3 regions of the Halomonas sp. IOP_14 genome follow, and region 3 is predicted to be linked to each of the others. Evidence: predicted binding sites of a transcription regulator. Region 3 holds the regulator's gene; each other region holds the start of a gene.

Region 1 (10,686 bases), on a different contig from region 3:
AAAGGAAATTTTATCCACATCAGGATGATGGGACAGCGGTGCACCGATACCCTCACCGTCGCCGTTTAGAAGGTTAAGCACCCCCGCGGGCAGGCCAATCTCCAGCGCGATCTCCGCCAGCACCCGTTCGGGGAGCGGCGTGACTTCCGACGGTTTGAGCACCGCGGTACAACCCGCCGCCAAGGCGGGCGCCAGCTTCCAGGCGCTGGTTACCAGCGGAAAATTCCACGGCGCAATCAGCCCTACCACGCCCACGGGGTCGTGATAAGTGCGCGCTTCAACGCCCGCCATCTCCACACTGACCAACTCGCCCTGGCGAGCATCCAGCGCCCTGGCCTGCCCGGCGTAGTAGCGATAGCAGGCAATCGCGTCGCCGAGGTCAATACCCGCTTCCGCCAGCGGCTTGCCGTTGTTGGTCGCCGAAAGCGTGATAATCGAGTCTCGGTGGGCTACCAGTGCATCGGCGAACCCGTCAAGGTATTTTGCCCGTGCACTGCCGCCCAGCGCCTGCCAGGCGGGCTGCGCCTGCTTGGCGGCTTTGACGGCAGCATCGACATCCGCCGCATCCCCGGCGGTTACCTGGGCAATCCGCACTTCGCGATAGGGGTTCATCACGTCGAGCAGGCGGGAGCCCCTCGAGGGCACCCACTGGTTGTTGATAAACTGCTGGCTGATTGACTGCATGGAAATGTCCTAGTCAGAAAAGTCGCACGCACGCTGCCAGGCAGCGGCGTCTATTTCGATCAGTAGAGGCCCGGTCGCTTCATGGTTGGCGAGCGCTCTGGCAAGTTCGGCGGGGCTTTCTACCAGCACACCGGGGCAACCAAAGCCTTCGGCCAGGGTGAGGAAGTTGGGCGCCTGAATATCCACGCCCAGGCGCGCCACACCGTTGGCATCCATATAGCGACGGATCTCTTCGTAGCCGGCGTTGTGCCACAGCACAATCACCACGGGCAGGCGCTCTTCTACGGCGGTTGCGATTTCCGAGAGCGTAAACATCACCCCGCCATCGCCCACCAGTGCCACCACCGGCAGATCCGCTCGCGCAAGCTGTGCGCCCAGCGCCGCCGGCAGCCCATAGCCCAATGTGCCGTAGCCCGTTGAGGCATTGAAGTAGCGCCTGGGCGCCGGCTGGCTGACCAGGTGGTTACCGGCATACACCGGCGCGGTGGAATCGCCTACCAAAATGGCCTCGGGTAGATGCTCGGCAAGCGTTGCATACAGAGGCACAAAGTCGCTAAAGGCCGAGTCGTTGTGAAGGTTCAGCGCGCTCAATACGGCAGCGGTTCGCTCCGCGCCGTGGTGGTTTAGTGGCTCGGGGAAGTGATTAAGCAGAAGTCCAAGGCTACGCCCAGCATCGCCCACCAGTCCAAGCGTGGTGCGCTGGTTGCGCACCAGTTGCTCTGGATCGAGATCGATACGAATCAGCGTGCCGTCGAGGTGAAAGCCGCCATCAAACACCACATCATAATCGGTCTCACCTAGCTCGGTGCCTATGGCCAGAATCACATCGGCATTGGCCGCCAATTCACGCACTTCGGGCAGGGCTGCATTAGCCCCCAAATCCAGCGGATGGTCGCGGCCTAGCAGCCCTTTGGCGTTAATGGTCGTTACCGTGGGAGCATCGAGCTTTTCTACCAGCGCTCGGGCCGCCTCTGGTGATCCCACACAGCCACCGCCTAATAGCACCAGAGGCTGCTTCGCCGCGTGTAACAAGCGGGCGGCTTCGGCAAGCCCTTCTGGATCAGGCGCGGCGCGGTAAAGCCTAGGCGCCTGCCAACTCACCGGCACGTTCACTGGAGCATTGAACAGATCGATGGGGATTTCGATATGCACCGGGCCCGGGCGCGCGCCTTTGAACACGGCAAAGGCCCGGGCCAGCACCTCGGGTAGCGTATTGGCGTCCAACAGCGTGTGGCTGAATCGTGCTACGCCGCTGATCATCTGCTGCTGGCTGGGCAGCTCATGCAGCCGCCCTTGGCCCATGCCCAGCGTATCGCGACGGTTAACGCTGGAGATCACCAGCATAGGGATCGAGTCCGCCAGGGCCTGGCCCATGGCGGTCGCTATATTGGTCATCCCCGGGCCGGTGATAATCAGGCACACCCCCGGCTGGCCGCTTGCCCGGGCATAGCCGTCGGCCATAAACCCGGCGCCCTGCTCATGGCGTGGCGTAACGTGTCTCACATTGCTGCCTTCCAGCCCGCGATAAAGCTCCACCGTATGCACACCGGGGATGCCGAACAGGGCACGTACCCCGTAAGTATCGCGCAGCAGGCGGATCAATAACTCGGCACAGGTCATCGCCGCTTGATTGCTCGTTGCATCAGTATTCGTTGCATCAGCGTTCATTGAAGGCCCCTTAGAAGAAAAACGTATGGGCCATAAAGGCAATGATCGGCAGCGTAATGGCGGTACGCAGCAGGAAGATGGCGACCAGCTCCCAGAGTCTGATGGGGATTTTCGACTTGAGCAGCAACGCGCCGATTTCCGACATGTAGATCAACTGGGTGAGCGACAGGCAGGCAATCACAAAACGGGTGAGTTCGCTTTCGATATTGGTCGCCAGCACCGCGGGCAGGAACATATCGGCAAAGCCCACCAGAGTGGCAGGCGCCGCCGCCTCTGCTTCAGGAATCCGCAGCAGCTCAAGCACCGGCACCATGGGGTAGGAAAGCCAGGTAAATAGCGGGGTAAACTCCGCCAGAATCAGCGCTACCGTACCAATGGCAAACACCAGAGGAAGTAAGCCGAGGAAAATATCCATCACGTTGAGGAGCGCCAAACGTGCCAGCTCACGGGGCCCGGGAGCTCCAGCGGCGCGATTGGTGGCCTGAATCAAGCTGTAACGGAACAGACCCACTTTCTCAGTTCGCTCCTCGTTCAGTTGGCAGCCCACTGGCTCGTAGTAGTCATTGGACTTGCGCGACAGCGGCGGCAGGCGCGGCACGATGACCGCAGCGATCAACCCGGACACCACCACCGTAAAGTAGAACTGCACAAACAGGTGATTAATATCGACAAAGCTGGTGACCAATAGCGCAAACGCGATCGACACCACGGAAAAGTTGGTGGCAATCACCGAAGCTTCACGACCATTATAATAGCCCTGCTCGTACTGCTGCGTGGTGATAAGCACACCGACGGTACCCGATCCCATCCATGAGGCGGTGGCGTCGATAGCGCTGCGTCCCGGCAAATTAAAAATCACCCGAAACGGCTTACGTACCATACTGCCGATGAACTCCATAAAGCCAAACTCGACCAGAAATGGCAGTAGGAGTGCGGCAAAGAAGAAGAATGTTAATAGTACCGGCGCCAGATCATTGAGCATCACTCCACCGGTAAAGGACGCAGTGACGAACTCAGGCCCAAACTGAAAATAGGTCATCACAGCAAACAGTGCGCCTAAAACGCGCATCACCAACCACACTGAACCGACATGAAACATTTCATGTAGCATGCCTTTTTTGGCCCAGGCAGGGTTAGCTAGCTTGGCGTAAATCGTCGCTACCACCGACAGGCAGAGTACGACTACCGCAATAGCTGGCAGCGCCGAGCCCAGCAGAGTTTGCAGGCTATCGGCCATTAGACCCATGCCGATGTTAATGGTATCGCCGACTTGAAAAGGGACGAGAAACAGCAGCACCCCAATTAGCGATGGAATGATAAATTTCAGTAAGTGCGCGCGGGGTATCGGTGCCGACGAAGTCGGCTGTTCCGATTTAACGTTGCTATACGACATAGGGTTCACCCATTGGAAGTGATTATTGGAGGTGGGCTGGCGGCGTAACTAGGTCAGTACTTTTTTATTTAGTCGCTATTTCTTTGTTAGCTATTTGGTCGGCGTCACTCGCTGTGTTTAACGCCCGGCAGTACGCAGAGCATTTCATACAGCAGCGTGGCGCCCATCAGCGCGGTGTTGCCGCTGGGGTCATAAGGTGGGGATACTTCCACCAGGTCGCCACCGACAATATTCAGCCCAGCGGCACCGCGAACCAGCTCCAATCCTTGGCTAGAGGTCAGCCCGCCCATTTCCACCGTGCCGGTACCGGGGGCAACAGAAGGATCCAGGCCGTCGATGTCGAAACTGATGTACACCGGGATATTGCCCATCTGCTCGCGCACTTCCTGCATCAACGGCGCTAGCGAGCGGTACCAGCACTCTTCGGCGGGAACGACGCGAAAGCCCTGATCGCGGCACCAATCAAAATCCTCAGCGGCATAGCCGGTACCGCGCAGGCCGATTTGCACTACCTTGCCATGGGCCAGCAACCCCTCCTCCTGGGCACGACGAAACGGCGTACCGTGGGCAATTGGCTCACCGAACATGTGCTCATTGACATCGGCGTGAGCATCGATATGAATCAACCCCACCGGGCCGTGCTTTTTGGCCATGGCGCGAAGAATTGGCAACGTCAGGGTGTGCTCCCCGCCCAGGGTCAGCGGAATGCAGTTATGTTTCAGCACGTCATCGTAAAAGGCGGTGATGATGTCGACGCTTTTCGGCAGATGAAAGGTGTTGATAGGCACATCACCGATATCGGCCACTTGCAAGCTTTCAAAGGGCGCGGCGCGGGTCGCCATATTGTAAGGGCGCAGCATACGCGACTCATCGCGAATCTGGCGTGGTCCAAGCCGCGTGCCGGGGCGGTTTGAAGTGCCGATATCCATGGGAATGCCAATAAATGCCGCATCCAAACCCTCGGCTGTCTCTTGGGTGGGCAGGCGCATCATGGTGGCAGGGCCTGCAAAGCGCGGCATGGTGTTTCCGCCCAAGGGCTGATTAAACTCCGACATACACATCTCCTTATATTTTTGGCGGTGAGCACGGTGTAGGTATTGGCCTAGCTCTTTTCACTACTCTTCTAAAGTCATTGCACAGACCATGCCAAGTCGTAGATGCCTATAAAGTGGTGGGATTAGCGACCAAACGATGCAAAAATGAATCAACTAGAGGCTTTTTTAATTCATTTTTGTATCAAAGATTCATAAATGAATCACTCAGAGGAGTTGGCTGCGATGAGTGAAATAGACAGGCGTGTGCTGCGAACCATTGTGGAGACCGCAAACGACCACTTCTTTATCGTCAGTGGCGATGGGCAAATAGTGGATATTAGCCCAGGAGCAGAAGCGGTTTACGGGGTATCCAGAGAAGAGCTGCTCTCCAGCAGTGTGCAGCAACTGCAAGCGGCCGGGGTGCTCAAACCCTCCATCACCATGGAAGTGATGCGCACCCGCCGGCCTGCACAGCTTATGCAGGTCACCGGAACAGGCCGCCGGGTGATTGCCGAAGCCTATCCTGTATTCGTCGACGGCAAGCTGGAGCGCATTATCAGCCGCTCGCGGGATTTAACCGACTTGCAGTTACTGCAGGACGAATATGCGCTGCTGCAAAAACGCTTTAGCGAACACTTAAAGCGCAGTCAGGCAGCGCCAGACGCGGAAGAGCAGGCGTTGGATGACGCCCTGGACAATTTGCAGGTGCGTAGCAGCGTGATGCGTGAAATTGCGCTGCTGCTTAAGCGGGTCGCCCCTTCGGATGCCAATGTGCTGATGCTGGGTGAATCAGGTGTGGGTAAAACCGCCTTTGCCAAGCAGCTACACCGCTGGAGCCAGCGCTGTGACGGCCCCTTTATCGACGTTAACTGCGCGGCGATTCCAGAGAATCTGTTTGAGTCCGAGATGTTTGGCTACCAGCCCGGCGCTTTCAGCGGTGCCGCCCGCCAGGGCAAAGCCGGGCTGTTAGAGCAGGCCGAGGGCGGTACGCTGTTTTTGGATGAAATAGGCGAGCTGCCGCTGCTAATGCAAACCAAACTGCTCAAGGTGATTCAGGACGGTAGCTTGACCCGACTGGGTGACACCCGATCACGCAAAGTCAATTTTCGCTTGGTCGTGGCGACCAACCAGGATTTGGGCAAGCAAGTAGAAGCAGGACTTTTTCGTCTGGATCTTTACTACCGCCTCAATGTGATCCCGGTCACCCTGCCGCCACTTCGTGACCGCCGGGAGGATATCCCCGACCTGGTTGAAGCGTGTTTAAACCGGCTCAACCAGCGCTACGGGCGGCAAAAAATTCTTGATACCCGCGTTTGGTCGACACTGATGGGCAGCGAATGGCCGGGTAACGTCCGCGAGCTGGAGAACTGGCTAGAGAGAGCTTGGCTTTCCAGCCCCACCGATCAAATCGAAGAGCCTGCCGCACTCCCTCACGCCGAACAGTTCCCGGCCAACTTGCCGAGCGCCTCGCCAGCAAGGTCGGCAGTAGCACTCGAGCCCCAGGAAACCCTCAAGCAGTACCTAGCGCGGCTGGAGCGTGAAACGCTTGAAGAGCTGTGCAACACACTCCCCAGCACCTATGCCATTGCCGAGCGGCTGGGCATCAGCCAATCCAGTGTGGTGCGCAGGCTTCAGCGCTATGGCATTAAAGTGACCAAGTGAATTTTTATCTTGACACAGCGGGTGTCATCAACCATCCATGTAAGTGTCATGAAACGGCAACACCTTCAACACAAGCTGAACCAATAACAACCAACAGCCGGTGATGTGTGTGCTATGTCAAACCAATCGCGTATTCGCCTGGAGCGCGTCACTAAACGTTGGGGCGCGACCACTGCCGTCGATGAAATCTCCTTCGATGTCACGCCTGGGCAATTTGTCATTCTGCTCGGCCCTTCAGGCTGCGGTAAATCCACCACGCTACGCATGATCGCGGGCCTGGAAGAGGCCAGCAACGGACGTATACATATCGGCGAGCGCGACGTCACACACCTGCCGCCCGGCGACCGTGGGCTGAGCATGGTGTTTCAGTCCTACGCGCTGTTTCCGCATTTGAGTGTGGCTGACAATATCGTGTTTGGCCTGCGCAGCCGCAAGGTACCCAAAGCCGAGCAGCGCGAGCGGCTAGCCAAGGTGGCCGAACTGGTTGATTTAACCGATTATCTGAACCGCAAACCTGCCCAGCTTTCCGGCGGTCAACGCCAGCGGGTTGCTTTGGCGCGCTCGGTTATTTCCGAACACCCGATCTGCCTGATGGATGAACCGCTATCCAACCTGGACGCCCGGCTGCGCAGCGACATGCGCCGGGAAATCAAAGCATTACAAAGCCGCCTGAATATGACGGTTATCTACGTCACCCACGACCAGGTGGAAGCCATGAGCATGGGCGATCGTGTGATTCTGATGCAGCACGGCAAAATAGTTCAGGACGGCACCCCGGACGAGCTTTATAACCGCCCCGCTAGCGCTTTTGCCGCCAGTTTTATTGGCAGCCCCGCCATGAACCTGCTGCCCCTAGTGGCCGGTGAGAATGGCGCCGTTATCGAAGGCGAACCAAGTACCCCCGTAGCCCCCTTGGATGCCGCTGGTGGACACTTGGGCATCCGCCCGGAAGATATCGAACTGCGAATCGCACCCGCTTCCGGCGTACCCGCTAACGTATTAAGTGAAGAGTATCTTGGAGCGGACACCATTGCTTATGTCGCGGTGGGATCGCACACCCTACGCGTGCGGCTTAGCGGCAAGCAGGCACTGACAGGCCAGCCATGCAGCCTCTATTGGACTCCACAGAATACACACCTTTTCGATGCCGAAGGCCTGCGGCGGGATGACCTGACGCCGCCCCCATTTCCCAACTCATCTCGAAGCGTTCCTCGTCCACCGGCGGTGGGCTCTTTCCAACACTGACAGCAGTATTGACACTTGCGGAGTCTCTTATGTGTTTGCGTACCCCTTTTGCAATGACCGCCCTGGCAGCGGGCTTGTTAAGCGCCGCCCAGGTAAACGCGGATAGCGTCGATCTGACCATGTACTACCCGGTCGCGGTGGGCGGTGCACTCACCGACGTTGTTGATAATCTGGTGGAAGAGTTTGAGAGCGAATACCCCGATATCAATGTGGAAGCGATCTACGCCGGTAACTACGACGACACCCGCGTGCGCGCCATGTCGGCGATGGAAGCGGGTGATACACCGCAGCTGTCGGTCATGTTCTCCATCGATCTATACGAGCTGATTGAGCAGAATGCCATCGTCGCTTTTGACGACCTGATCGAAACCGATGAAGAGCGCGAATGGCTCGATGGCTTCTACCCAGGGCTGATGGAAAATGGCCAACTGGACGGTAAAACCTACGGCATTCCCTTCCAGCGCTCCACAATCGTACTGTTCTGGAACAAAGACGCCTTTGAAGCCGCTGGCCTAGACCCCGAAACACCCCCGGAAAACTGGGAAGAGATGGCCGAGATGGCGGCGACTGTGCGCGAAGCCTCCAACGGCGAGCAGTGGGGCGTGATGGTGCCGTCGACTGGCTACCCCTACTGGATGTTCCAAGCCTTCGCCTTTCAGAACGGCCATCGGTTAATGAGCGAAGATGGCACCGAGGTCTACTTTGACGATCCCGCAGCGGTTGAAGCGCTGGAGTACTGGGTATCGCTGGCCACCGAGCACAATGCCATGCCTGACGGCACCATTGAGTGGGGCACCCTGCGCCAGAACTTCCTGGAAGAGTCCACGGCAATGATGTGGCACACCACGGGCAACCTGACCGCCGTACGCAGCGAAGCCAATTTTGATTTTGGCGTCGCCATGCTGCCGATGAAAACCCAGCGCGGCAGCCCTACCGGCGGCGGCAACTTCTACATTTTTGAAGATGCCACTGAAGAAGAGCAGCGCGCGGCGATGACCTTTATTCGCTGGATGACCGCTCCCGAGAGAGCCGCTGCCTGGTCGATTGAAACCGGCTATATGGGCGTTAGCCCCGCCGCCTACGAAACCGACGCGCTGCAAAGCTATGTGAAAGAGTTCCCACCCGCCGCGGTTGCCCGCGACCAGCTTGAACATGGCACGGCGGAGCTTTCCACCTACCAGGGTGGCCGTATTCGCCGCGCCTTGGATAACGCCGTGCAGGCGGCACTCACCGGTCAAATGACGCCGCAAGAAGCGCTTAGCCAGGCGCAGCAGGAAGCCGACAGCGTGTTGCGCCGCTACGCCCGCTAATCGTTAGCCATTTGACTGTTCGCCGGGGCATGCCCCGGCTTTTCCAACGTGCGGTACGTCTCTATGTCATTCACTAACCACCGCAAAATGCAGCTCTATGGCGCGCTTCTGCTGCTGCCCGCTGCGGTACTGCTGACGACGTTTGCTTATTTACCAACCGTGACAACGGTCATTAACAGCCTTTTTTTACCCGGCTTTCGCGGTGCTCCCACTGAATTCGTAGGCCTTGAAAATTATCAGGTGTTGTTCGATGACCCGACGTTTTGGAAAGTAGCCCGTAACAACTTAATCTACGCCGTCGGTACGATTCCTACGTCTATCGCGCTGGCCTTGGGTATGGCGCTGTTCGTCAATGGCAAGCTTCGCGGGCGAGGCTTTGTGCGCATGGCTTACTTTACGCCGACGATTCTACCCATGATCGCCGCGGCCAATATCTGGATGTTTTTCTACGCGCCGCAGATTGGCCTATTCAATAAACTGCTCGGCATGTTGGGCTTTTCCGGGGTGAACTGGCTGGGCGATCCAAGCGTTGCGTTAAGCTCGGTGATCGTGATGTCGGTGTGGAAAGAAGCCGGCTTTTTTATGATTTTCTACCTGGCGGCGCTACAGAGCATGCCACCCGAGTTGAAAGAGGCGGCTGACTTAGAAGGCACTAGCCGCTGGAGCTTCTTTTGGCGTGTCACCTTTCCGCTACTCATGCCCACCACGCTGTTTGTGCTGATCAATGCGCTGATTAACTCGGTGCGGGTCGTGGATCACTTATTTATCTTGACCAAGGGCGGGCCCAACAACGCCACCAACCTGCTGCTTTATTACGTCTACGAGAATGCGTTCTCGTTCTTTGACCGCACCACGGCAGCCACCATTACGGTGGTTATTCTGCTGGTGCTCGCGGTAGTGGCCACGCTTAAGTTCACGATTTTAGATCGCAGGACGCACTATCAATGAAGTCGACTACTACCTATGCGCCCCGCTCCCGTTTCGTCTCAATTCCAACGCTGGAAACAGTGGCTGCGTGGCTACTGGCGATTATTTGGATTTTTCCGCTGCTGTATGCCTTTTGGGCCGCCTTCCATCCCAGCGAGTTTATGGTGAACTTTGAGCTCTTCGCCCCGCTAACGCTGGAGAATTTCACTAACGCCTGGTCTCAAGCGCCCTTTGCCCGCTACTACCTGAACACCTTTGCGCTGGTGACAGGGGTGGTGATCGGTCAGTTTGTGGTCTGTACCCTGGCAGCGTTTGCCTTTGCGCGCTTTCCGATTCCCGGCAAGAACATATTATTTATGCTGGTGCTGATTCAGCTCTTTGTGTTCCCCGAAGTGCTGATTGTCGAGAACTACCGCATCGCCAGTGAGCTGGGACTGATCAACACCATCACCGGGATTGGCTTACCTTACGTGGCCAGCGCCTTGGGTATTTTTCTGCTCCGCCAAACCTTTAAAACTATCCCCCGAGAGTTGGAAGACGCCGCACGCATCGAAGGCTGCAACTGGCTGGAAATTTTGTGGAAGGTGTACGTACCGCTCGCCAAGCCCACCTACCTTGCTTACGGGCTGGTCTCAATTAGCCACCACTGGAACAACTTTATCTGGCCGCTAGTGGTGACCAACTCGGTAGAGAGTCGCCCGTTAACGGTAGGCTTAGGGGTATTTTCCGCGCCCGAAACCGGCGTTAACTGGGCCACCGTCAG
Region 2 (10,686 bases), on a different contig from region 3:
GCGGGGAGCTCATCGGCATAGCTCGCAGAGGTGCCGACCAATCCTGCCAGCAGGAGAAAACCACTTATGCCAGCGTGACGTTTTAAGTGCATTGCAGCGCCTTGTTTGAATAAGAGTGAGAGGCTAGAGATTTAATAACCGCCGCCTTAGTGCTGGCAATCCCTAAAATAATGCCGTGTTGCGATTATCGCAGCACAACATTATTTAGGGATTATGCGCTTTATAACTGGGGCAATATGTCGCAACTTACGGTTTTTGAAGTTTACGGTTTTTGAAACTTTAGATTTCTCAATGGTATTAACGAAATGGCATTAACGATCAGCTACCAGCCAGCGTACCGCGTATGGCGGTAGCGTGCCTTCGGGAATCCATGGGTTGCCAGGATCCAGCGCTTGCCAGGCGTGTTTTTCAAGTGCCTGGGTAACTGCCTCGCCCACGTTTTCTAAGGGAAGCGGCAGATCGGTGACGTTGTACAGCGCCAGTAATCGGCGGCCATCGTGCAGTGGGCCGCGCTCTACCGCCAGCAGTTCCGGTGCCGAGACTAACACCCGCTGGGCGGCATTGGGGTGAAAGCAGGGCTCTTGACGGCGCTGGTCTAATAGCCGGTTTAAGGCGTGAAAAACATCGTGGGTGGGCGTTGAAGGGCTATCTAACAGCAGGTCTAGCTCGCTACGCTGCCAGCGCCGGCGGTTGATCGAACGTAGCCGCCCACTGCGCTCAACGCCTTCCACGTCATTGAGTGTGCCAGTTAGGGTGTGAATATACAGCGCGGGGATACCTTGCAAACTCAGCATAATTGCTTGGCTGCATAGAAAACGCGCTACCTGCCACGGGTCGGGGCCGCGGCGGGTGCCGCGCATGGCTTCAAACCAGGTGATATTGATCTCATAGGGCGTATCGCTGCCATCGGGGTTGCTACGCATGCTGACAAAGCCTCCGAAACGGTGCATCAGCTCCAGCAGCGCATCCCGCTCGTGATCGGGCAATAAACCTTCCAAGGGGCGCACGCCAATGCCGTCGTGGCTGGCCGTAAAGTTGAGGTAGGTGCATTGGTCGGGCAGTACCGGAAGGCTGGCAAGCCAGGTTTGTAAGGTGCTCGCTTCGCCCCGGGTGAGGGTGTGCAATAGCAGCGGGGGGAGGGCAAACTGATACACCATATGGGCTTCGTCGGGGCCCCCCGCTGGCAACCGATCCAAGCCAAAATAACTGATATTTTCCTGGTGGGGCACATTGGTTTCGGTGATTAACAGGGTACCTGGGGCCACGTGATCCACAATCGCTCGTAGCAGCCGCACCACAGTGTGGGTTTCCGGCAGGTGAATGCAGGCAGTACCCAGCCGCTTCCACAGAAAGGCCACCGCATCCAAACGTACAATCCGCGTTCCTTGCTCCAGGTAGAACAGCAAAATACCCACGAACTCCAGCAGCACATCCGGATTTTCAAAGTTCAGGTCAAGCTGGTCTTCGGAGAACGTCGCCCACAGGTAGCGGGTGCCACGCCGGGTGGAAATGGGCACCAGCAGCGGGCTGCTGCGTGGGCGCACCACCTGGGAGACATCGGTCTCTGGATCGACTTCGATAAAGTAGTCGCGGCCGGGCAGGCTGCCGCTCAGGTAATCCACAAACCAGAGAGACTCCCGTGAGACGTGATTGAGCACCAGGTCGGCCATTAAGTCGTAATGGCTGGCGAGTTCGCGGATGTGCGACCAATCACCAAGATCGGGGTTCACTTCCCGGTAGTGGATCACCGAAAAGCCGTCGTCGCTGCTCCAGGGAAAGAAGGGCAGTACATGTACACCGCTGATGCGATCGCCCAACCGCGCTTGAAGAAAATCGCTAAGCACTGCCAACGGCGGCACACCATCTTCAATAATCGAGTCACCGTAGCTGATCACCCACTGATCTTTTTCGCTCCAAGAGGGTGCGTTTTTAGTGCTGGTTCTACCGGAGCTGGATGGAAATGGGGCAAGCGACTGAAAATGCGCTAGACGCTGGTTTAAACGGCGCTGCACTTCCCCCGCCCTGGGGCCATAAAGGTGGCTGAGGTAGTCGTTAACGGTCTGCTCAAAGGGGGGCATGGGTAGCTCCTGATAAACAATCTGCCACAAACGCTGCAGCTTGTGTGCCAAATCGTTACAATACGAGGTTGATACCGCGTTTAAACGCTAAGATACATTAGCTTGTGGCAGTTACTACTGCTAAAACGCTATTAATAGCACACACATTGACAGGTTATAACACGCTAACTCGTGCGGTACGCCGACACGAGCTGACAACAGGTTGACCGCCATGCATTGCCCTTTTTGTGGTGCAAACGATACTCGAGTGACTGATTCGCGCCTGGTAGCGGATGGTGATCAGGTACGCCGTCGACGCCAGTGTGCGAGCTGCCAAGAGCGCTTTACCACCTACGAAACCGCAGAATTGGTAATGCCGCGGGTGGTGAAGTCCGACGGCTCCCGCGAGAGCTTTAATGAAGCCAAACTGCGGGCAGGTATGTTGCGTGCGCTGGAAAAGCGTCCGGTCAGTGCAGAAGCCATTGAAGCGGCGGTAGAGCGCATCCGCCAAACCTTACGTGCCCGGGGCGATCGCGAAATCAACGCCCGTGATATTGGCGAGTCGGTCATGCAAGCGCTTAAAACCCTCGATCACGTAGCCTATATCCGCTTTGCTTCGGTATATCGCAAGTTCCAGGATCTGGATGAATTTCGCGCTGAAATTGACCGGCTGTCCCAAGAGCCCTCTTCCCGACTGGGCCATGGCAGCGAGTCGTCAAAATGAGTGCTGTCTTTAGCCAAGCCGACCACCGCTATATGGCGCGGGCGCTGCAACTGGCGCAAAAAGGCTTATACACCACGGATCCCAACCCGCGAGTCGGCTGTGTGATTGTGCGTGACGAGCAGATTGTCGGTGAAGGCTTTCACCTGTGTGCCGGTGAACCCCACGCCGAAATTCACGCGTTGAATGATGCTGGTGAGCAAGCCCTGGGCGCGACCGCGTACGTCACCCTGGAGCCTTGTTCCCACACCGGCCGCACTGGCCCCTGCGCGGTGGCGCTCCAGGAAGCGAAGGTGTCGCGGGTAGTGGTTGCCATGGTGGATCCGAACCCGCAGGTGAGTGGCCGCGGTATTCGTCTGCTTGAAGAGGCGGGTGTTGAGGTGGCGGTGGGGTTATTAGAGAGTGACGCGCGCGCTCTGAATCCCGGCTTTATTGCTCGCATGACCCAGCAGCGTCCCTTTGTGCGCCTGAAAATGGCGATGAGTCTAGATGGTCGTACCGCCATGGGGTCGGGGGAGTCTCAGTGGATCACCGGGCCTGAAGCACGCACCCAGGTGCAGCGGCTACGGGCACGCTCCAGCGCGATATTAAGCGGCGTTGAGTCGCTCATTATGGACGACTCTCGGCTGACGTTACGAGCAGAGCAGTTACAGCTTAACAACGCAGACGAAGTGGTTCGCCGCCAGCCCCTGCGGGTGGTTTTAGATACCCACTTGCGCCTACCTCTGGCGGCAGCCTGTTTAAGCGAGCCTGGGCGTACGCTAGTGATCACCACATCAGACCACTTGGAAGAGAAGCGGGAACGGTTAACTCAGGCGGGCGCTGAAGTACAGGTGTTACCCTCCGGTAGCGATGGCCGTATCGATTTAGTGGCAATGCTGCAGTGGTTAGCCGAAAATGAACAGGTTAATGAACTGCTGGTGGAAACCGGAGCGACATTGGCGGGCGCTATGCTCGATGCGGCGTTGGTCGATGAGCTACAGCTGTTTGTTGCCCCCACATTGTTAGGCGGCGAAGCACGGCCCCTTTTTGCGCTGCCAGGGCTCTCACGTATGGCCGATCAGCGGCGGTTAACCATTCACGATATGCGAGCAGTAGGGCGCGATTGGCGCATTATCGCATCCCCTCTAGCGACTAGCGCATCTGGCGAATTTTGCGAGAGCAAGGTACCCTGACGCGCAAAATCGTGACTCACTCTCGCGACACTCTTTCTCGATAACCTATCCTGACAAGCTATCGTGACAACACTTATTGGAGATTCCATGGCGCACCCCTCCTCTAGAGGCTTAGCCCCTATCGCCGAGCTGGTGGACGATATCCGCCAGGGCAAAATGGTGATTCTCATGGACGATGAGGATCGCGAAAATGAAGGTGATATCATCATGGCCGCCGAAAAAGTGCAGGCCGAGCATATCAACTTTATGGCCCGTTTCGCCCGCGGCTTGATCTGCATGCCGATGACTCGCGCCCGCTGTGAGCAGCTTAATCTGCCGCTAATGGTGCGTGATAACGGTTCCGGTTTTGGCACCAAGTTTACTCTCTCCATTGAGGCAACCGAAGGCGTCACGACGGGTATTTCAGCTGCAGATCGTGCGCGTACCGTGCAAGCCGCGGTGGCACCCAATGCAAAGCCCTCTGATATCGTTCAGCCAGGCCATATCTTTCCGCTGATGGCCGAGCCGGGCGGCGTGCTGCGCCGTGCCGGGCATACGGAAGCTTCGTGTGATTTGGCGGCACTGGCGGGCTGTGACCCTAGCGGTGTAATCTGCGAGATTATGAATGATGATGGCAGCATGGCGCGCCGCCCCGAGCTTGAAGCCTTCGCCCAGGAGCACGGTATTAAGATCGGTACCATCGCGGATCTGATTCACTACCGTATCGTTAACGAACAGACCATCGATCATCTGGAAGCGTCAACGGTCATGACCTCCCATGGCGAGCTTGAGCTGCACGTGTTCCGTGATCGTATCCAGGGCGCTCACCATTTGGCGTTGGTGAACGGTCAGCCCACGCCGGAACAGGCCACCACGGTGCGCGTGCATCTGACTGATACGCTGCGCGATGTAATGGGCTTGATGAAAGACGAACAGTGCCGCTGGGATGCCCATCGCGCGCTGGAAGAGATTGCCAGTGCCGCGCCAGGCGTGTTTGTGTTGATTGACGACGGCCGCCCGCACCAGGATTTGAAAGACCAACTGGATATCTTTTTGGATCGCGTGCGCCAGCCGCGTACCAGCGACTCCGACGGTGCCGGTAACTACTTGACCATCGGCACCGGTTCTCAGATTCTGCGCTATTTAGGCGTGGGTAAAATGCGATTACTTAGTTCACCGTGGAAGTTTTCGGCGCTGTCCGGCTTTGACCTCGAAGTCGTAGAGCGTCTGGGCCCTAATGACACGGCGTATGAACCAACTTCTCAGCAGAACTAATTCAGCAGGAATAAATTGATGCACTCCCTCACTCAAGTTGAAGGTACGTTTGTTGATGTCGATGGCCGCTATGTCATCGTGGTCGGCCGTTTTAACCATCACGTGGTCGATAGCCTGGTGGAAGGCGCCGTCGACAGCTTGACCCGTCACGGTGTCGACGCCGAGCATATCCACATTGTTCACGTGCCGGGCGCCTGGGAACTCCCGCTGGCGGTGAAGCGCGTGTTGAAGGTAATGAAACCCGACGCAGTGATTGCCCTGGGCGCGGTCATTCGCGGTGGCACACCGCATTTTGAATACGTGGCGGGCGGCTGCAATACGGCGATTAATCACCTGCAGCTTGAGTTTGATACCCCGGTGGCTAACGGCGTGTTAACCGTTGAAACCATTGAGCAAGCGATTGAGCGTGCAGGCACCAAGGCCGGTAACAAAGGCACCGAAGCTGCCATGGCCGCGATGGAAATGGTCTCTCTGCTCCGTGCGCTACCGTCAGGAGATACCCAATGAGCGAGCGTAAACCCTCTGCCGCTCAGCAGGGCCGCCACGCGGCGCGGGAATTAACGGTGCAGGGGCTTTATCAATGGCACATGACGGGTAAATCCATTACCACCATTGAAGCCGAGTTTCGTAGCCAGGTCGCCGACGATGACCTGGAAGATCACGAAAATTGGGTCAAGGTGATGGAGATCGCCGACAAGGCGCTGTTTCACGAGTTACTCCATAATACCGTGCGGTTCAAAGCGGAACTGGATCGTGAAATCTCTCCCCTGCTAGACCGCCGCTTAGAAGATCTCGATGCGGTAGAGTTGGCCATCCTACGGTTGGGCGCTTACGAGCTTTCCCGCCGCATGGAAGTACCTTATCGTGTCGTCATTAACGAAGGCGTTGAGCTGGCTAAGTCATTTGGCGCCACCGATGGCCATAAATACGTGAACGGCATTCTCGACAAGCTGGCTATTCGCTTGCGCAGTGCCGAGGTCAGCGCTCGTCGTCTCTGAACGCGAGCGGTATGACAATGCGTTTAAGGGGCCTTTGTGCTTGCCGAATTTGATTTGATTCGACGCTACTTTATGTCGTCGCAGGAGGCGTCGGCTGCGTCAAATGGCGTCACACTGGGATGTGGAGACGACGCCACGCTGCTGTTGCCGCAAGCAGGCCAACAGTTGGTCGTGAGCGTTGATACCTCGGTGGTGGATGTACACTTTCCCCGCGAAGCATCAGCATTTGCGGTGGGTCACCGTGCCTTGGCCGTTGCGCTGAGCGACCTGGCCGCCATGGGGGCGACTTCGCGTTGGTGTTTGATGGCGTTAACCCTTGATCAGCGCCAGTTTACCAATGATGAAGCCACCCATGCTTGGCTTACAGACTATGCGCGAGGCTTTCATACGCTTTGTCAGCAGCACGCCACCACGCTGGTGGGGGGCGATGTCACTTCCGGTGCGCTTTCCATAGGCGTTACTGTGATGGGTGAACTCCCGGTGGGCGAAGCCTTGACCCGTAGCGGTGCCCAGGTGGGAGATCTGATCGCTGTCACCGGTGCACTAGGTGGTGGGGCAGGCGGGCTGGCGCTTTGGCAGCAGGGCGAGCGCGATCTGGCGCATCCATTGTTAAGTCGCTACCTATTGCCACAACCGCGCTTAGCGGCGGGCCTGGCGTTGCGCGACTTAGCCACCGCTGCACTGGATATCTCCGATGGGCTACTGGCCGACTTGGCGCATATTCGCGACGCTTCGCAGGTCGGAGCCGTCATCGCGCTAGACGCCTTACCACTGGCGGACGAACTGGAAAGCTCCCTAGGTCGGGAAGCTGCACTAAAAGCGGCACTTTCCGGCGGGGATGATTACGAACTGCTTGTTACCCTCGGCGCTGACGACGTCGCAGAGGCGCAACAACGTTTAGCGCCATTGGGTCTCTCGCTGACCGTCATCGGCCACTGCAGTGAAGCGTTAGGCGTTACTGCCTCTGGCCAGAGTGAACTGAGTCGTTATGTCAGCGGCTATGCCGGCTGGCAGCATTTTAGTGGGGAAGCGCCATGAATCATGCACCGAAAAGTGTCTGGCGTCGCCCAACACATTTTTTTGCCTTCGGCTTGGGTAGCGGTGCTGTCCCTTGGGCGCCGGGTACCTTTGGCACGCTAGCGGCCATTCCGTTCTACTGGATGATGGCGGAACTGCCCCTGGGGTGGTACCTGAGTATTTGTTTTGTTGCCTTTATTGTCGGCGTTTGGCTATGTGATAAAACGTCCCACGATTTAGGGGTACACGATCACTCGGGTATCGTGTGGGACGAGTTTGTGGGTTACTGGCTAACCATGGCGGCGGTGCCTTTTTCGTGGGAGGCTGCGCTATGGGGATTTGTGGTATTTCGCATCTTCGATGTCTTTAAGCCCTGGCCGATTCGCTGGGCTGACCGCCGCGTGGCGGGCGGCTTTGGTATTATGATCGATGACGTGATGGCAGGGGCCTACGCCTGGAGTACTATGCACCTGTGGTTCTGGCTACACTAAACTTGGTAAGTGGTAAGTGGTAAGTGGTAAGTGGTAAGTGGTAAGTGGTAAGTGGTAAGTGGTAAGTGGTAAGTGGTAAGTGGTAAGTGGTAAATAGAGATCAGGAGCGGTTGATAACTTTTTTCGAGTGCATTGGCTGCAAGGCGTTGGCTTCAAGGAGGTAGCATGCGCAAGGAACGTCTGATTGTCCCCACGCTGGCGATTATAGCCGTAGTGTGGATGGCAGCGCAGCTACTCTCCAGTGTGCTGTTTGAGCGCAGTCTACGCCAAGCGCTCGAAGATCTGGAGGCGCGGGGCGAGTGGCGCGTCAATCGTACTGAGAGTCATCAAGGGTGGTTAAGCTCCCAAGGCAGGGTGATACTGTCACCGCTTTTGGGTCGACCCTGGCGCCTTGAGCTCACGTATAGCGCGCGGCACGGTATTTTAAGCACGGATGTCGAAGGCACCGTACTACCACGTCTCGATACCGTTCTGCAGCAAGCCGTGGGTGAGGTCACCGCCCCCTCTGTGCCGCGTTGGCAGGGGCGCTATCACACCCTTAGCGGTCATAGCGAATTGCGCCTTGCCCTTGCCCCCTTTGTGATTCAACAAAATGGCCGCGATTTAGCCGTCCGCGGTGGTCGGCTGCGCTTGGAAGGCGTGTTTGGCGATTGGCGACTACGCGCGTTATTTGATCAACTTACCCTGACCGACGGTATGGCCCAGCTTGCGATAGGCCCCACGGTGCTCGAAAGCCGCTATACTTATATTGATGATGCTTACCACTTTGCTCAACGCGATCACCTGCATATTGAAACGCTGACGCTCAGCTACCCCTCCTACGATATCCAGTTTTCACCTCTCGATCTAAACAGCCATATGGTGCTGGATGAGAGCGAACTCCGTATCAAAGGCGAGCTTGAAGTGGGCGATGTGATGGTGCCTTCTCAAGCGCCTGATATGCCGCTGCTCAATGGCCGCATAGAGATGGAGCTTTCGCGTTTGAATGCCGATGCGGTTCGCCACTTGATTCGCCGTTTGCGCCAGGAAGCCGCCTGGGGAGACGCTAGTCTACCTATGGCCGAAGGGTTGCTGGCCCGGTTGGAGCCGGATCTGCGCAAAGTGCTTAGCGACTCGCCACGTTTAGATGTCATGACCATCGCCATCGACAGTCCGCTGTTGGGTATTCGCCTGGATGCGGATGGCGCGCTGTTTTTTGATGCCCGCCAGTTGGATGAGCTGAGTGTGGTTAACCTCGACAAAAAGAAAGAGCAGGCGAAATGGCTGGAGCGTATTGATGGCGACTTTACCTGGCACGATGCGCCTACCGTCGCCGCATTATGGTTAGGCCTGCCCCTGGGTACTCGGGAGCTGCAGTTTGATGTGGTGCGTGGCGTTTGGCGTATCAATGGGCGCCCGATGCCCGAGCTTTGGCCTCAATAATTTTAAAAGAAAAGTTTACCTACGGTCGCAGGGAGCGCCGCTAAACTGACTGTTCTACTCGCGAAGGGTTGAAGTTTTGGCCCACTGCCCGCATTCCATGGACAACACTAGGCGGTTCTCACCGCCGGTATCGGTTCATTGGAGGACGCATGAGCGATCAGGATTACGAACACGACGCTGAACATCTTGATTGGCAACTTGATGATGAGCAGTCATCCACTACTGATGACACCCCCGGTAGTGAAGAGAGTAGTGAAGACAGTGGTGCAAACCACTCTAACGAACAGACTGAAAAAAGCTCTCAAGAGCCCGATAGTAAGCAGGGAGGAAGTGAGTACCGCTCAGACGGCGAGCGGGTAAACTCTCTGGTGCCCGCTAGCGAAATGCTGCCCGAACGCATTTACCTCCTGCCTATTCATAACCGGCCGTTCTTCCCCGCCCAGGTACAGCCGCTGGTGATTAATCGTGAGCGCTGGGAAGAGACCATGCGCCGTGTGGGTAACACGCCGCACCACACATTGGGTGTTGCCTTTGTGGGCGAGCAGGGTGTCACCTCCCTGGATCACGAAGGTTTCCCGGAGATCGGTACTGCGGTCAAAGTGCACAAACTTAAGGGCGAAGACGATCAGATTCAGTTTATCGCTCAAGGGCTTCAGCGCTTTAAAATTACCCGCTGGCTCTCCAAAGAGCCGCCTTACCTCGTCGAGGTGACCTACCCTAAAGAGCCGGTTGATGCGGAGAACGAAGAGACCCGCGCCTACGCCATGGCGATCATCAACGGCATTAAAGAGCTGCTGCCGATTAACCCGCTGTACGGTGAAGAACTCAAGCACTACCTCAACCGCTTTAGTCCTCATCAGCCGGGGCCGTTGACCGATTTTGCCGCCGCTATTACCTCCGCCAAAGGCCCCGAACTTCAGGATGTGCTGGCAACACTTTCGGTAGAAGAGCGGATGCAGAAAGTGCTGCCGCTGCTGCGAAAAGAGATCGATGTTGCGTTGCTACAGGGCGAGATCAGCGAGCAGGTAAACGCGCAAATGCAGGATCGCCAGCGCGAGTTCTTCCTGCGCGAGCAGCTCAAGGTCATCCAGCGTGAATTGGGTATCTCCAAAGGTGATCGAGAAAACGATGTAGATACCTTTAGAGCGCGTTTGGAGTCACTGGTAGTGCCCGAGCGTGTTCAATCGCGTATTGACGATGAGCTTAATAAGCTCAGCGTGTTGGAAACCGGTTCGCCGGAGTATGGCACCACGCGTAACTACCTGGATTGGTTAACCTCGCTGCCCTGGGGAGTGACCAGCCAGGATCAGTTGGATCTACCCCATGCCCGCCAGGTGCTGGATCGCGACCACGACGGTTTGAAAGACGTTAAAGAGCGTATTATCGAATTTCTGGCCGAGGGTACTTTCAAAGGCGACGTAGGCGGCTCGATTGTATTGTTGGTAGGCCCTCCTGGGGTAGGCAAAACCTCCATCGGACGTTCGATCGCCGAAGCCTTAGGGCGCCAGTTTTACCGTTTCTCAGTCGGTGGTATGCGCGATGAAGCGGAAA
Region 3 (10,686 bases):
CCATGGTTTGGAAGGGGATTTCAACCGTAAGGGCAGTTCCGCTTTTGCTGGCAAAATGGGCGAGCGCGTGGCCGCAAAAGGTGTGACGATTGTCGATGATGCGACACTATCGGATTGCCGTGGCTCGATGAGCGTGGATGACGAGGGCACGCCGGGCCAATACACGCCGCTTATCGAAGACGGCATTTTGACTGGCTATATGCAGGACAAACTCAATGCCCGCTTAATGGGTATGGCCCCCACTGGCAATGCGCGACGCGAATCCTTTGCCCACCTGCCGATGCCGCGCATGACGAATACGGTCATGCTTGCGGGCCAAGATGAGCCCAGCGATATTATCAAAAGCGTTAAGCGCGGTATTTACGCGGTGAGCTTTGGGGGCGGGCAGGTGGATATCACCTCTGGCAAATTTGTGTTCTCTGCCAGCGAAGCCTACTTGATTGAAGACGGTAAGGTGACGGTGCCGGTGAAAGGCGCCACCTTGATTGGTAACGGGCCGGAAGCGATGCAGCGTGTTTCCATGATTGGCCATGATATGGCGCTGGATACCGGCATTGGCGTGTGTGGTAAAGAAGGGCAGGGCGTGCCGGTGGGTGTGGGCCAGCCCACCCTGAAATTGGATGAGCTGACCGTCGGCGGCACGCAGTCTTGATAGGCGGTCTTGAAAAACCGTCTTAAAGAGGCTGTTTTTAAAGTGCAAGGGTTTCGCGCAGGTGTTTGAAGAGCTTGCGCGAGCTGGTCGGCGGTTTGCCCTGTTCGCGTTCCCGCTGGGCGTTGCGAATCAATTGACGCAGTGTCTGGCGATCGGCGTCGGGGTGCTCCGCCATAAACAGGTCAACTGCCGCATCGCCCTCGTCAATTAAGCGTTCCCGCCATTTTTCCAGTCGGTGGAACGCGTGGTCGCGCTGCTCTTGCTCCTGGTCGATGGAGTCGAACACGGCTTGAATGGCGGTAAGATCCTCTTTACGGATCAGCTTACCGACATACTGCATATGGCGGCGGCGACCTTCATGGGAGCGAATACGCGAGGTTTCCTCGATAGCGCGTAGCATATCGTCAGAGAGGGGGAAACGGGCGCGTTCCGCCGGTCGCATGGCGATTAAGGTTTCCCCAAGTGCCTGTAAGGCATGCATTTCGCGTTTGAGTTGCGACTTGCTAGGGCGTTCTTCCTGTTCTTCTACTTCAACGGGATCGGGACGTTGCTTACGCATAGTGTGACTCACAGACAAGATTCGTGGCGGCATTATACCAGCTGCGAGTACAACATTGATTCGCCGATGACACTCTCTTGCAAGACTTTGGTTGAGAGGCATTCGGTTGAAATAGGAGGCCATATGGCACAGGCATTTGATGCATCCGCGCAGCAGTCGCTATTGACCGCGCGCGCCGAAGAGGCGTTAGCGCTGGCGAAGCGCTTGGGCGCGGATGCTGCCGAAGTAGGCGCAAGCGTCGATCAGGGTATAGGCGTTAGCGTACGCCTGGGCGAAGTTGAAACGGTTGAGTTATCCCGTGACCAAGGCATTGCCGTCACGCTATACGTGGGTCAACGTAAAGGCAGCGCTTCATCCACTGATGCCAGCAGTGCCTCGATCCAGGCAGCCGTAGAGAAAGCGCTGGCGATTGCCCGCTATACCGGCGAAGACCCGGCCGCAGGGCTGGCCGATGCCTCCCTTATGGCTACTGAGTTGCCCGATCTAAAAGTGCACTACACCTGGGCGCTCACAACGGATGAGGCGATTGAGTTAGCGCTTGCCTGCGAGCAGGCGGGGCGAGACGTTGACGGCATCTCACAGTCAGATGGCGCGTCTCTCTCCAGTGGCGAAGGGGTGCGCGTTTACGCCAATAGCCACGGCTTTTTAGGTACCCAAAAGGGCAGTAGTCACTCTCTTTCTTGCATGCTGATTGCCCAAGACGCGAGCGGTATGCAGCGTGATTATGACTACACCTCTGCCCGTGACCCCAAGGCGCTACGTGACCCCGCTGAGGTGGGGCGCGAAGCCGCGATGCGTACGCTGCGCAGGCTAGGTGCTAAACGGCCGCCAACGGGCACCTTTCCGGTGCTGTTTGACCCATCGTTGGCCAGTGGCTTGATTGGCCACCTGCTCGGTGGGTTAGCCGGTGGTGCGCTTTACCGGCAGGCCTCGTTTTTGTGCGACCGGCTCGGTACACCATTGTTTCCCGACTGGTTTAGTCTCGAAGAGCGGCCAATGGAGATTGGCGCCACGGCAAGCTCACCGTTTGATGGCGAGGGCGTGCAAACGCGCAATAATCGCTTTATCGATCAGGGACGCATTGCCAGCTATATGCTCTCTTCTTACAGCGCTCGTCGTCTCGATATGCAAACCACGGGCAATGCCGGTGGGGCACGTAACGTGCGTTTAGCAACGCCACTGCAATCACGCGAAAGCTTGTTGCAAGAGATGGGGCGGGGTATTTGGGTGACTGAGTTGATGGGCCAAGGTGTCAACGGTGTGACCGGTGACTATTCCCGCGGTGCAGCAGGTTTTTGGGTCGAAAATGGAAAGGTGCAGTACCCGGTCGAAGAGTTCACCATTGCCGGAAACCTGGAGCGGATGTTTGCTGGCTTAGTAGGTATTGGCGATGACACTGATACCCGTGGCAGTGTTCACACGGGTAGCTGGTTGATTGATGCCATGACCGTGGCGGGGGACTAACAAGCCAAGCGGCGGCTTACTGATCCTCCTCAAAGCGGGCGTCGAACAGCGCTTGAATCGCTTCAAGCGCCTGTTCGGCGTCATCGCCTTCGGCGGTGATTCTAAGCTCGGTGCCACAAGGTGCGGCAAGCATCAGCAGTGACATGATATTGGCGGCGTCGGCGGCCTGTTGCTGTTTGTAAACGCGTATTTTTGCCGTGAACTGTTGGCCGCATTTGACCAGTTTTGTCGCCGCGCGAGCGTGTAGCCCGCGTTGATTGGTAAGTGTAAGTATGCGTTCTGGCACCCTGGTTCCTTTTCGCCGAGTGGTGTCATTAATGGATAGACGCGCTTAAGAGGTCTCTGGCCGCTCGTTAGGTGTGGAAGCGCTGACGAGGGGAGCGGCCAACTGTTCGCTTATGGTGTAGTGCAGACCCAGTTCGCGGTGGCGAAGTTGAACTTCGCCCATGCTAGGAGTCAATTTTTCCGCTAACTTCTCGGCCATATAGACCGAGCGGTGCTGGCCACCAGTACAGCCAATCGCGATAGTCATGTAGCTACGTTGGCTATTCTGGTAAGCGGGTAGCCAACGCTCTAGCCAGGCCAAGATGTCGTCGCTCATGGCATCAACAATCGGATAGCTGTTCAAAAAAGCCACGATTTCCGCGTCGCGGCCAGTGAACTGGCGCAGCGTTGGATCCCAGTACGGATTTGGCAGGCAGCGCACATCGAAGACCAGGTCGGCGTCTAACGGTACGCCGCGTTTATACCCAAACGATTCCAGCGTTAGCGTCAGCTTGTCGCGCCGCTGATGGGCTACTTGGTCGGTAATGCGACGGCGTAAATCGTGCACCGATAATCGTGATGTATCGATCAATAGATCGGCCAGATCGCGAATATCCTCTAGCGTCGTCTCTTCTTTATTGATCGCCTCTTCCAGCGTCATTTCGCTATCGCGGGTCAGCGGATGACGGCGACGCGTTGCTGAGTAACGCTCAAGCAGTATGCGCGCATCGGTGGTCAGGTAAATAACTTGAAAGTCGATTTTACGCTGGCGCAACTCGTCTAATAAAGAGGGCAGGCGCTCCAGAGCTCCCGGCAAATTGCGGGCATCAATACTCACCGCTAAATGTGCTCGGTCGCCCTGGTCACGCAGTTCATCCACCAACGACCCCAGCAACATAGCTGGGAGGTTATCAATCGCGTAGTAGCCAAGATCTTCCAGCGCTTGCAAGGCGATAGATTTACCTGACCCGGAGCGGCCGCTAATGATCACCAGTTGCATAGAGTCTCTCTTTGCTTTGATCAAGCTGCGTTGAGGGTGGTGAGCGGATAACCTGCTGTGATCTGCCCTGAACAGGGTTTCAGACCCTTAGGCCGCTGATTGCTCGCGAATTTTGGCGGTAATCAGCTCAAGCAGTTCGCGCTGGCTGGCTGCTTTACGCAGTTGCTGGCGCGTGTCCGCATCATTCATGATGGTCGCTACCTGACCCAGTAGTGAGAGATGCGTGTCATCTGCCTCTTCGGGTACCAACAGGACAAACACCAGATCTACCGGGTCGCCGTCGATAGCGTCAAAATCGATCGCTTCAGCCAGTTTCAAAAATCCAGCGATAGGGGCGTTGCAGTGGGGGCTACGCGCATGAGGAATAGCCACGCCGTTACCAATACCCGTACTACCTAAGCGCTCGCGGCCGATTAAACGGCTAAACACTTCTTGGCTGTCCAGGCTGGGGATATTTTGGGCGATAAAGGTGCTGTAAAACTCCAGCACCCTTTTTTTGCTGCCCCCGGGGACGTCGAACAGAACGCGTTCCGGGGGGAGTATGGTTTCCAACGTCATTGAATTAACGCACACCGGCGCCTTGGGCGCGAGCTTGTGCTTTTTCCTTGTGTTTAACGAGTTGACGGTCGATTTTGTCCGCTAGTGCGTCGATAGCGGCGTACATATCACTGTCTAGGGCTTCCGCATGTAAGTCAGCACCTGCGGCGTGCAGCGTACAGGCGGCCTGCTGGCGCTCTTTCTCCACTGATAAGGTGACTTGCACCGTAGTTATATTGTCGTAATGGCGCTCTACACGCTCAAGCTTCTCGTTGACATAGTCACGCAAGGCGTCAGTCAGTTCTACGTGATGACCAGTGATATTTACTTGCATTGACGTGCTCCTTATCCATCGGACTGTACTTCGATTGTAACCCTTTTTGCCGCGTTGCAAAGCCCTTGTCGAGAGTTTCCCTGAAACGTTAACGAAGTTAGCGCAAACGACGCCGTTCACTGGAAGAGGGAATGCCCATGGCTTCACGGTATTTCGCCACCGTACGACGCGCCACTTGAATCCCTCCTTCGCCTAATAGCGTCACTAAGCGGCTGTCTGAAAGCGGCTTGCCGGGCGGCTCCTCTTGAATCAGTTTCTTGAGTCGTGCACGGATGGCGGTGCTGGAGTGGCTGTCACCATCTTGACCGCTCACCTGGCTTGAGAAAAAGTATTTGAGTTCAAACACACCACGGGGTGTATGGATATATTTTTGCGTCGTTACCCGTGAAATAGTCGACTCGTGCATCTCCACGGCTTCGGCAATGTCGGCCAGTATCAGTGGTTTCATGGCTTCTTCGCCGTGCTCTAAAAAGCCAATCTGGCGGGTAATGATCTCGCGACCAACACGCAGCAGCGTATCGTTTCGGCTAGAGAGGCTCTTGATCAACCAGCGCGCTTCCTGCAAGTGCTCTTTGAGAAACTGGTTGTCATCGCTTTTATCCGCACGCTTAATCAAGCTGGCGTAGTCGGGCTGAATGCGCAGCCGTGGCAGGGCCTCGGGGTTGAGCTCTAAATGCCAGCCTTCATTATCGTGGCGGACGACTAGATCGGGGGTGACATAGCTGTCATCGGTGTCGCCGTAGGCGCTGCCTGGGCGTGGGTCTAGGCTGCGAATAAGCAGGATGACATCGGCCAGCTGTTCGTCGTCGAGCCCTAGACGGCGTTTCAGCAGACGCATATCGTCTTTGCCAAGCGCTTCGAGAAACTGCCGCACCAAGCGGCGGGCGGGAACCAGCAGTGGCGTATCATCGGGGAGAGCGGCGAGCTGCAGCATCAAGCATTCACGCAAGTCACGGGCAAATATGCCGGTCGGCTCAAACTGCTGGAGCTTGAGTAGAATGGTTTCCACTTCGCGCTGGCTTAGCCCGTCAATGCCCTGGGCACGAAGCCCTTCACGGATGTCGTTGAGCGGCTGGGTCAGGTAGCCGTTGGCGTCTAGCGCGTCGATTAAACTTTCCGCGACAAGCTGCTCGCGAGCGCTAAAATCGGTCATGGCGAGTTGCCACAGCAGGTGGCCATGAAGGCTCTGCCCGGCTGCCTGGCGCTCAAAGTCGGGGCCTTCGCTGCTGCTGCCCCCCTGGCTTCCCATATCTTGATAGGTATCTGACCAGTCGCTATCTACCGAGAGCTCAGTAGGGATGCTCTCTGACCACTCTTCTTCCTTAGGCTCGCTGACAGCCTGTTCACTAAATTCATCTTCCTGCTCCAGCATGGGATTGGCATCGAGGGCCTGCTGAATTTCTTGACGAAGATCCAGCGTAGAGAGTTGCAGCAGCGCAATGGCCTGCTGCAACTGGGGCGTCATGGTCAGCTGTGTGCCGATACGCAGTTGGAGAGAAGCTTTCATGACCATCTGAGAACCACTCGTTAATCAGAATGCTCCACCCTAGTGCGAGTGAGTGCTTGGCGCAAGTGCAATAAGCATGCCATTGGTCGTAAAGTTGTTTTAAAGCGCTATTTAGGGGCGATTAAGGCAAAAACATTACAGGCGAAAATCGGCGCCCAAATACACATCCCTTACTTTTTGGTTGGTGAGAATCGAGGCGGGCGAGCCACTGGCGATGATTTGCCCATCGCCGACGATATAGGCGATATCGCAAATGTCTAGTGTTTCACGCACGTTGTGATCGGTGATCAGCACGCCGATATGGCGCTGTTTCAGTGCACGAATGATGGTTTTAATCTCACCTACCGAGATGGGGTCAACGCCCGCAAAAGGCTCATCGAGCAGAATAAAAGCGGGCTCTGTGGCTAGCGAGCGGGCTATTTCTACACGCCTGCGCTCGCCGCCCGAAAGGCTCATGCCCAGGTTGTCGCGAATATGGGTGATATGGAAGTCTTCGAGTAGCGCTTCCAGGCGCTGTTCGCGGTCGCTGCGGTTAAGCTCTTTGCGGGTCTCGAGTATCGCCATAATATTCTCGGCAACCGAGAGTTTGCGGAAAATAGACGCCTCTTGAGGTAGATAGCCAATCCCCGCGGCTGCGCGCTCGTGCATGGGGGCGCGCGTTAAATCCACATCGTCGATACCCACCTTGCCAGCGTCGGATTTGACCAGCCCAACAATCATATAAAATGAGGTGGTTTTGCCCGCGCCGTTGGGGCCCAAAAGGCCAACGACACTGCCTTGGGATATCTCCAGATTGATGTCTTTGACCACTCGGCGGCGTTTGTAGCTTTTAGCCAGGTGGTGGGCATAAAGGGTTTTGATCGGCGCAGTGTCAGCAGTGGCCACAGCTAGGCTCCCTATTGTTCAGGCTGAAGGGTCATGCGTATGCGCTGGGGCTCGCTGCCATCAACGTCAGAGCGCGCTTGAATCACTTCTCGGTCAATAAAATACTCAAGGCGACCGCCACTAAAGGTGTCCTCTTGCTGGGTCAGTTCGGCTTGGTCGATCAGCTCTACGCGACGCTCGGCGACGTGATAAATAATTCGCCGCGCCCAGCCTTCCGTGGGGCCTTCTTGCCCTTCGCCTTGATGGCGCAAGTAGGCGCGTTCACCGGTAGCGGTGGCTGTCGAGAGTTCGCCCGCGTCGTTGCGTTCGATCTCTACCCGCTCGCCGCGCAGCTGCATTTCGCCTTGGCGAATGTCCACATCCCCAGTATAAACAGCTGTGCCTGCCCGCTGATCAAGATCTAAACGGTCGGCTTCCACTTCCACTGGGGCCTGGGAAGATGAGTTGGTTTGGGCTAACACTGATAAAGGTATCGCTAAACCGAACAGTGCAGTGTAGAGCAGGGCTGGGGAAATCATGGCTTTCATGGCGGTTCCTATTAGCGTTGTGTGGCCGGGGGGTGCGTGCCGCGCACATTATCCGTTAAGCGAACCTGGCTGGTGTTAAGCCAAACGTCCATACGTGAAGCGCTCATTTGCTGCGGCGGTTGCTGCATCAATACCGGTGTGTCACTCCAGGCATGCTGCTCGAGGCCATCATAGTGCAGTAGCTCGGTATCTAGCTGCCAGCCTTCATCTGGTGCAAACAGTCGAGCCGAACCTGACAGCAGCAGGGCTTGGGTAGCGGTGTTGAGCGTGCCTACAGCGGCGCTGGCCAGCCACTGACGGTTTTCGCTGTCATACAGTACTGCCTCGGGCTCTTCCGTCCAGGTTTCGCTGCGCTGCGGGGTATGGATAAGGCGCGGTGTTTTTAGCGACTGCATGACACTGCCGTTATCCCCGAATAGGGTAATCTCGGCATTTTCCAGCACGTGGCCAGGTTCCTGAGCCTGTGCTTCGGGATCGATGCTGGTGTCTTGAGGCCCGCGGGGGTCAAGCCATACCAGCAGAATCCCCAGCGCGATGACTAGCCCGGCTAACCAGAGGCGTACTTTAAAGCGTTTAAACATTTACGTGCGGCCGTGCAGATAGGTGTCGAGCACCGCGCCCCAGTGTCCTTGAGATTCAAGCAGCGTATCGCAGATCTCACGCACGGCACCGTGGCCACCCAGGCGTTCGGTAGTCCAGTCGGCGTGGGTATGCATATAGTCCGGCGCGTTTGGCACGGTAATGCCGACGCCGCAACGTTTGATAGCCGCTAGGTCGGGTAGGTCGTCGCCACAATAAGCCACCTGCTCTAGTTCAATATCGAGGCGCTGGCAGAGCCCGCGCAGTGTGGTCAGCTTGTCTTCACAGCCTTGGTGAACATGGTCAATGCCGAGTGCCGCCGCGCGTTGGCTAACCATGGGGGAGTCGCGCCCGGTAATCAACGCGACATGTACGCCCACGCGTTTGAGAAGCTTTAGCCCGTGGCCATCCTGGGTGTGGAATGCTTTGATTTCGATACCATCGGCCTGAAAGTAGAGGCGCCCATCGGTAAGGACGCCGTCAACATCCAGTGCTAGCAGGCGTACACGGCGGAGTTGGTCGAGTAGCGAGGCAGGTAGGGTCATAGAACCTCCATATCAATCAGTTCGTAAAGCAGGTCGTGTTGGCGCCGCTGGGTTAAATAACGCCGCTGGCGAGCAGGTCGTGCATATGTAGAGCCCCAATTGGGCGCTGTTGTTCATCAACCACCGCTAGCGCGGTAATACGGCTTTCTTCCATGATGCGTACCGCTTCGGCCGCCAGGATATCGGGGCCTATGCGCTTGCCCGGCCGGGTCATGACATCATCAACGCGCACGTCGCGCAGATTATGGAATTGATCCAGCGTGCGGCGTAGATCGCCATCGGTGTAGACCCCCGCTAATCGTCCTTCGCTATCCACTACGCAGGTAAAGCCAAGCCCTTGCCGGGTAATTTCGAGTAATGCGTCGCGCAGCGGGCTGCCCAATGCGACTTGGGGCAGGCGTGCTCCGTCGTGCATGAGGTCTCTAACGCGTAGCAGTAAGCGCTTGCCCAAACTGCCGCCGGGGTGGGAGAGGGCAAAATCTTCAGCGGTAAAGCCGCGTGCTTCCAGTAACGCAACCGCCAGTGCATCACCCAGGGCGAGGGCAGCGGTGGTGGAACTGGTGGGGGCTAGATCGAGCGGGCAAGCCTCACGCTCGACGCCACTGTTTAGGTGCGCATCAGCGTGCTTGGCAAGCGTGGAGTGGGGCCGCCCCGTCATGCTGACCAGCGGTGTGCCCAGGCGTTTAAGCAGTGGTAGCAGAGCAGTGACTTCGGCAGTTTCGCCCGAGTTAGAGAGCGCCAACACTACATCTGCGCGGGTAATCATGCCTAGATCGCCATGGCTGGCTTCGCCGGGGTGAACGAAAAAAGCCGGCGTGCCGGTACTGGCAAGTGTCGCCGCTAGCTTGCCAGCAATATGCCCCGACTTGCCCATACCGGTCACCACTACACGACCTTGGCAGGCGAGAATTAGCTCACAGGCGCGATCAAAGCTTTCGTCTAGCTTAGCCTGAAGGCCTCCAATCGCTGCCTGCTCGATTTGTAGCGTACGCAGTGCGCTTTCACGTAGTAGGCTGGAGGGGGCGATAGGCTGGCGCATAGCGTTTTCTCTTAACAAATGAAAATATAAAAGTAGTAACCGGTAAGAATAACATCTCGACACCTCTAATAGGCAGTAATTGAGGCGACTCCCTGGGGGGCATACCCGCATCACCAGGGCCGAGAGCAGGTTTAGGCGAGGGTAAGCAAGCCTTTGCAACTTTGATAACCCTGAACAATAGGAAAGCCCATTCGTGCAGTAATGCCTTGTAGCGTTATAGTACAATGTTCGATAATGTTTTAGAAACGCTGTTTTCTAATTGCGATAGCCGCAAGTAGGGTATGCTATACAGCTTTAGTCGCGCCTCGTTAAGAGTCAACTGATCCATGACAGATGCACCCTTTATAGAAATTGAAGAGCTTTACTTTTCGCGTGGTGATCACGAAATTTTCCGTGGTGTGAATATGACCATACCGCGGGGTAAAGTAACCGCGATCATGGGGCCAAGTGGTACCGGTAAAACCACGCTACTGAAGCTGATCGGCGGCCAGCTAACCCCGGAGAGTGGTCGAATACTCATTGATGGGCAGGATGTTCATAAACTGTCCCGGAAGGCGCTATTCACGCTACGCAAGCGGATGGGAATGCTGTTTCAGAGTGGTGCGCTGTTTTCTGATTTGGATGTGTTTGAAAACGTTGCCTTTCCGCTGCGGGTGCATACGGATTTACCCGATACTATGGTGCGTGACCTGGTGTTGCTCAAGCTACAGGCGGTCGGCCTGCGTGGAGCGCGACACTTAACGCCTGCGGAGCTGTCCGGAGGGATGGCGCGCCGGGTCGCATTGGCTCGTGCG

Evidence for each region. Region 3 encodes sigma-54, which starts transcription at its own class of promoters, with help from an activator protein. Its sites were predicted from a motif close to TGGCACNNNNNTTGCTNT; they were not measured.
Region 1: speB (agmatinase) is a predicted target of sigma-54. The motif match lies at 4,877-4,894, and genes of this name have one in related genera.
Region 2: K7H09_RS22865 (sugar phosphorylase) is a predicted target of sigma-54. The motif match lies at 2,111-2,128, and genes of this name have one in related genera.

Annotation. Positions count from the first base shown of each region.
Region 1 is NZ_JAINWD010000002.1:251,577-262,262, reverse strand. Features, by position in the region: gene K7H09_RS02800 (aldehyde dehydrogenase family protein) at 1-684, opposite strand, end outside; gene K7H09_RS02795 (5-guanidino-2-oxopentanoate decarboxylase) at 694-2,352, opposite strand; gene K7H09_RS02790 (YjiH family protein) at 2,363-3,745, opposite strand; gene speB (agmatinase) at 3,850-4,800, opposite strand; gene K7H09_RS02780 (sigma-54 interaction domain-containing protein) at 5,023-6,441, shown strand; gene K7H09_RS02775 (ABC transporter ATP-binding protein) at 6,556-7,686, shown strand; gene K7H09_RS02770 (ABC transporter substrate-binding protein) at 7,716-8,996, shown strand; gene K7H09_RS02765 (carbohydrate ABC transporter permease) at 9,060-9,944, shown strand; gene K7H09_RS02760 (carbohydrate ABC transporter permease) at 9,941-10,686, shown strand, end outside.
Region 2 is NZ_JAINWD010000057.1:16,285-26,970, reverse strand. Features, by position in the region: gene dsbG (thiol:disulfide interchange protein DsbG) at 1-92, opposite strand, end outside; gene K7H09_RS22865 (sugar phosphorylase) at 312-2,078, opposite strand; gene nrdR (transcriptional regulator NrdR) at 2,290-2,781, shown strand; gene ribD (bifunctional diaminohydroxyphosphoribosylaminopyrimidine deaminase/5-amino-6-(5-phosphoribosylamino)uracil reductase RibD) at 2,778-3,953, shown strand; gene ribBA (bifunctional 3,4-dihydroxy-2-butanone-4-phosphate synthase/GTP cyclohydrolase II) at 4,041-5,207, shown strand; gene ribH (6,7-dimethyl-8-ribityllumazine synthase) at 5,226-5,714, shown strand; gene nusB (transcription antitermination factor NusB) at 5,711-6,205, shown strand; gene thiL (thiamine-phosphate kinase) at 6,242-7,243, shown strand; gene K7H09_RS22830 (phosphatidylglycerophosphatase A family protein) at 7,240-7,713, shown strand; gene K7H09_RS22825 (DUF945 family protein) at 7,879-9,135, shown strand; gene lon (endopeptidase La) at 9,285-10,686, shown strand, end outside.
Region 3 is NZ_JAINWD010000004.1:84,579-95,264, reverse strand. Features, by position in the region: gene tldD (metalloprotease TldD) at 1-652, shown strand, start outside; gene yjgA (ribosome biogenesis factor YjgA) at 690-1,211, opposite strand; gene pmbA (metalloprotease PmbA) at 1,335-2,675, shown strand; gene K7H09_RS04990 (HPr family phosphocarrier protein) at 2,692-2,961, opposite strand; gene rapZ (RNase adapter RapZ) at 3,007-3,939, opposite strand; gene K7H09_RS04980 (PTS sugar transporter subunit IIA) at 4,027-4,497, opposite strand; gene hpf (ribosome hibernation-promoting factor, HPF/YfiA family) at 4,502-4,810, opposite strand; gene K7H09_RS04970 (RNA polymerase factor sigma-54) at 4,908-6,323, opposite strand; gene lptB (LPS export ABC transporter ATP-binding protein) at 6,453-7,202, opposite strand; gene lptA (lipopolysaccharide transport periplasmic protein LptA) at 7,214-7,729, opposite strand; gene lptC (LPS export ABC transporter periplasmic protein LptC) at 7,741-8,310, opposite strand; gene K7H09_RS04950 (KdsC family phosphatase) at 8,311-8,853, opposite strand; gene K7H09_RS04945 (KpsF/GutQ family sugar-phosphate isomerase) at 8,906-9,892, opposite strand; gene K7H09_RS04940 (ATP-binding cassette domain-containing protein) at 10,219-10,686, shown strand, end outside.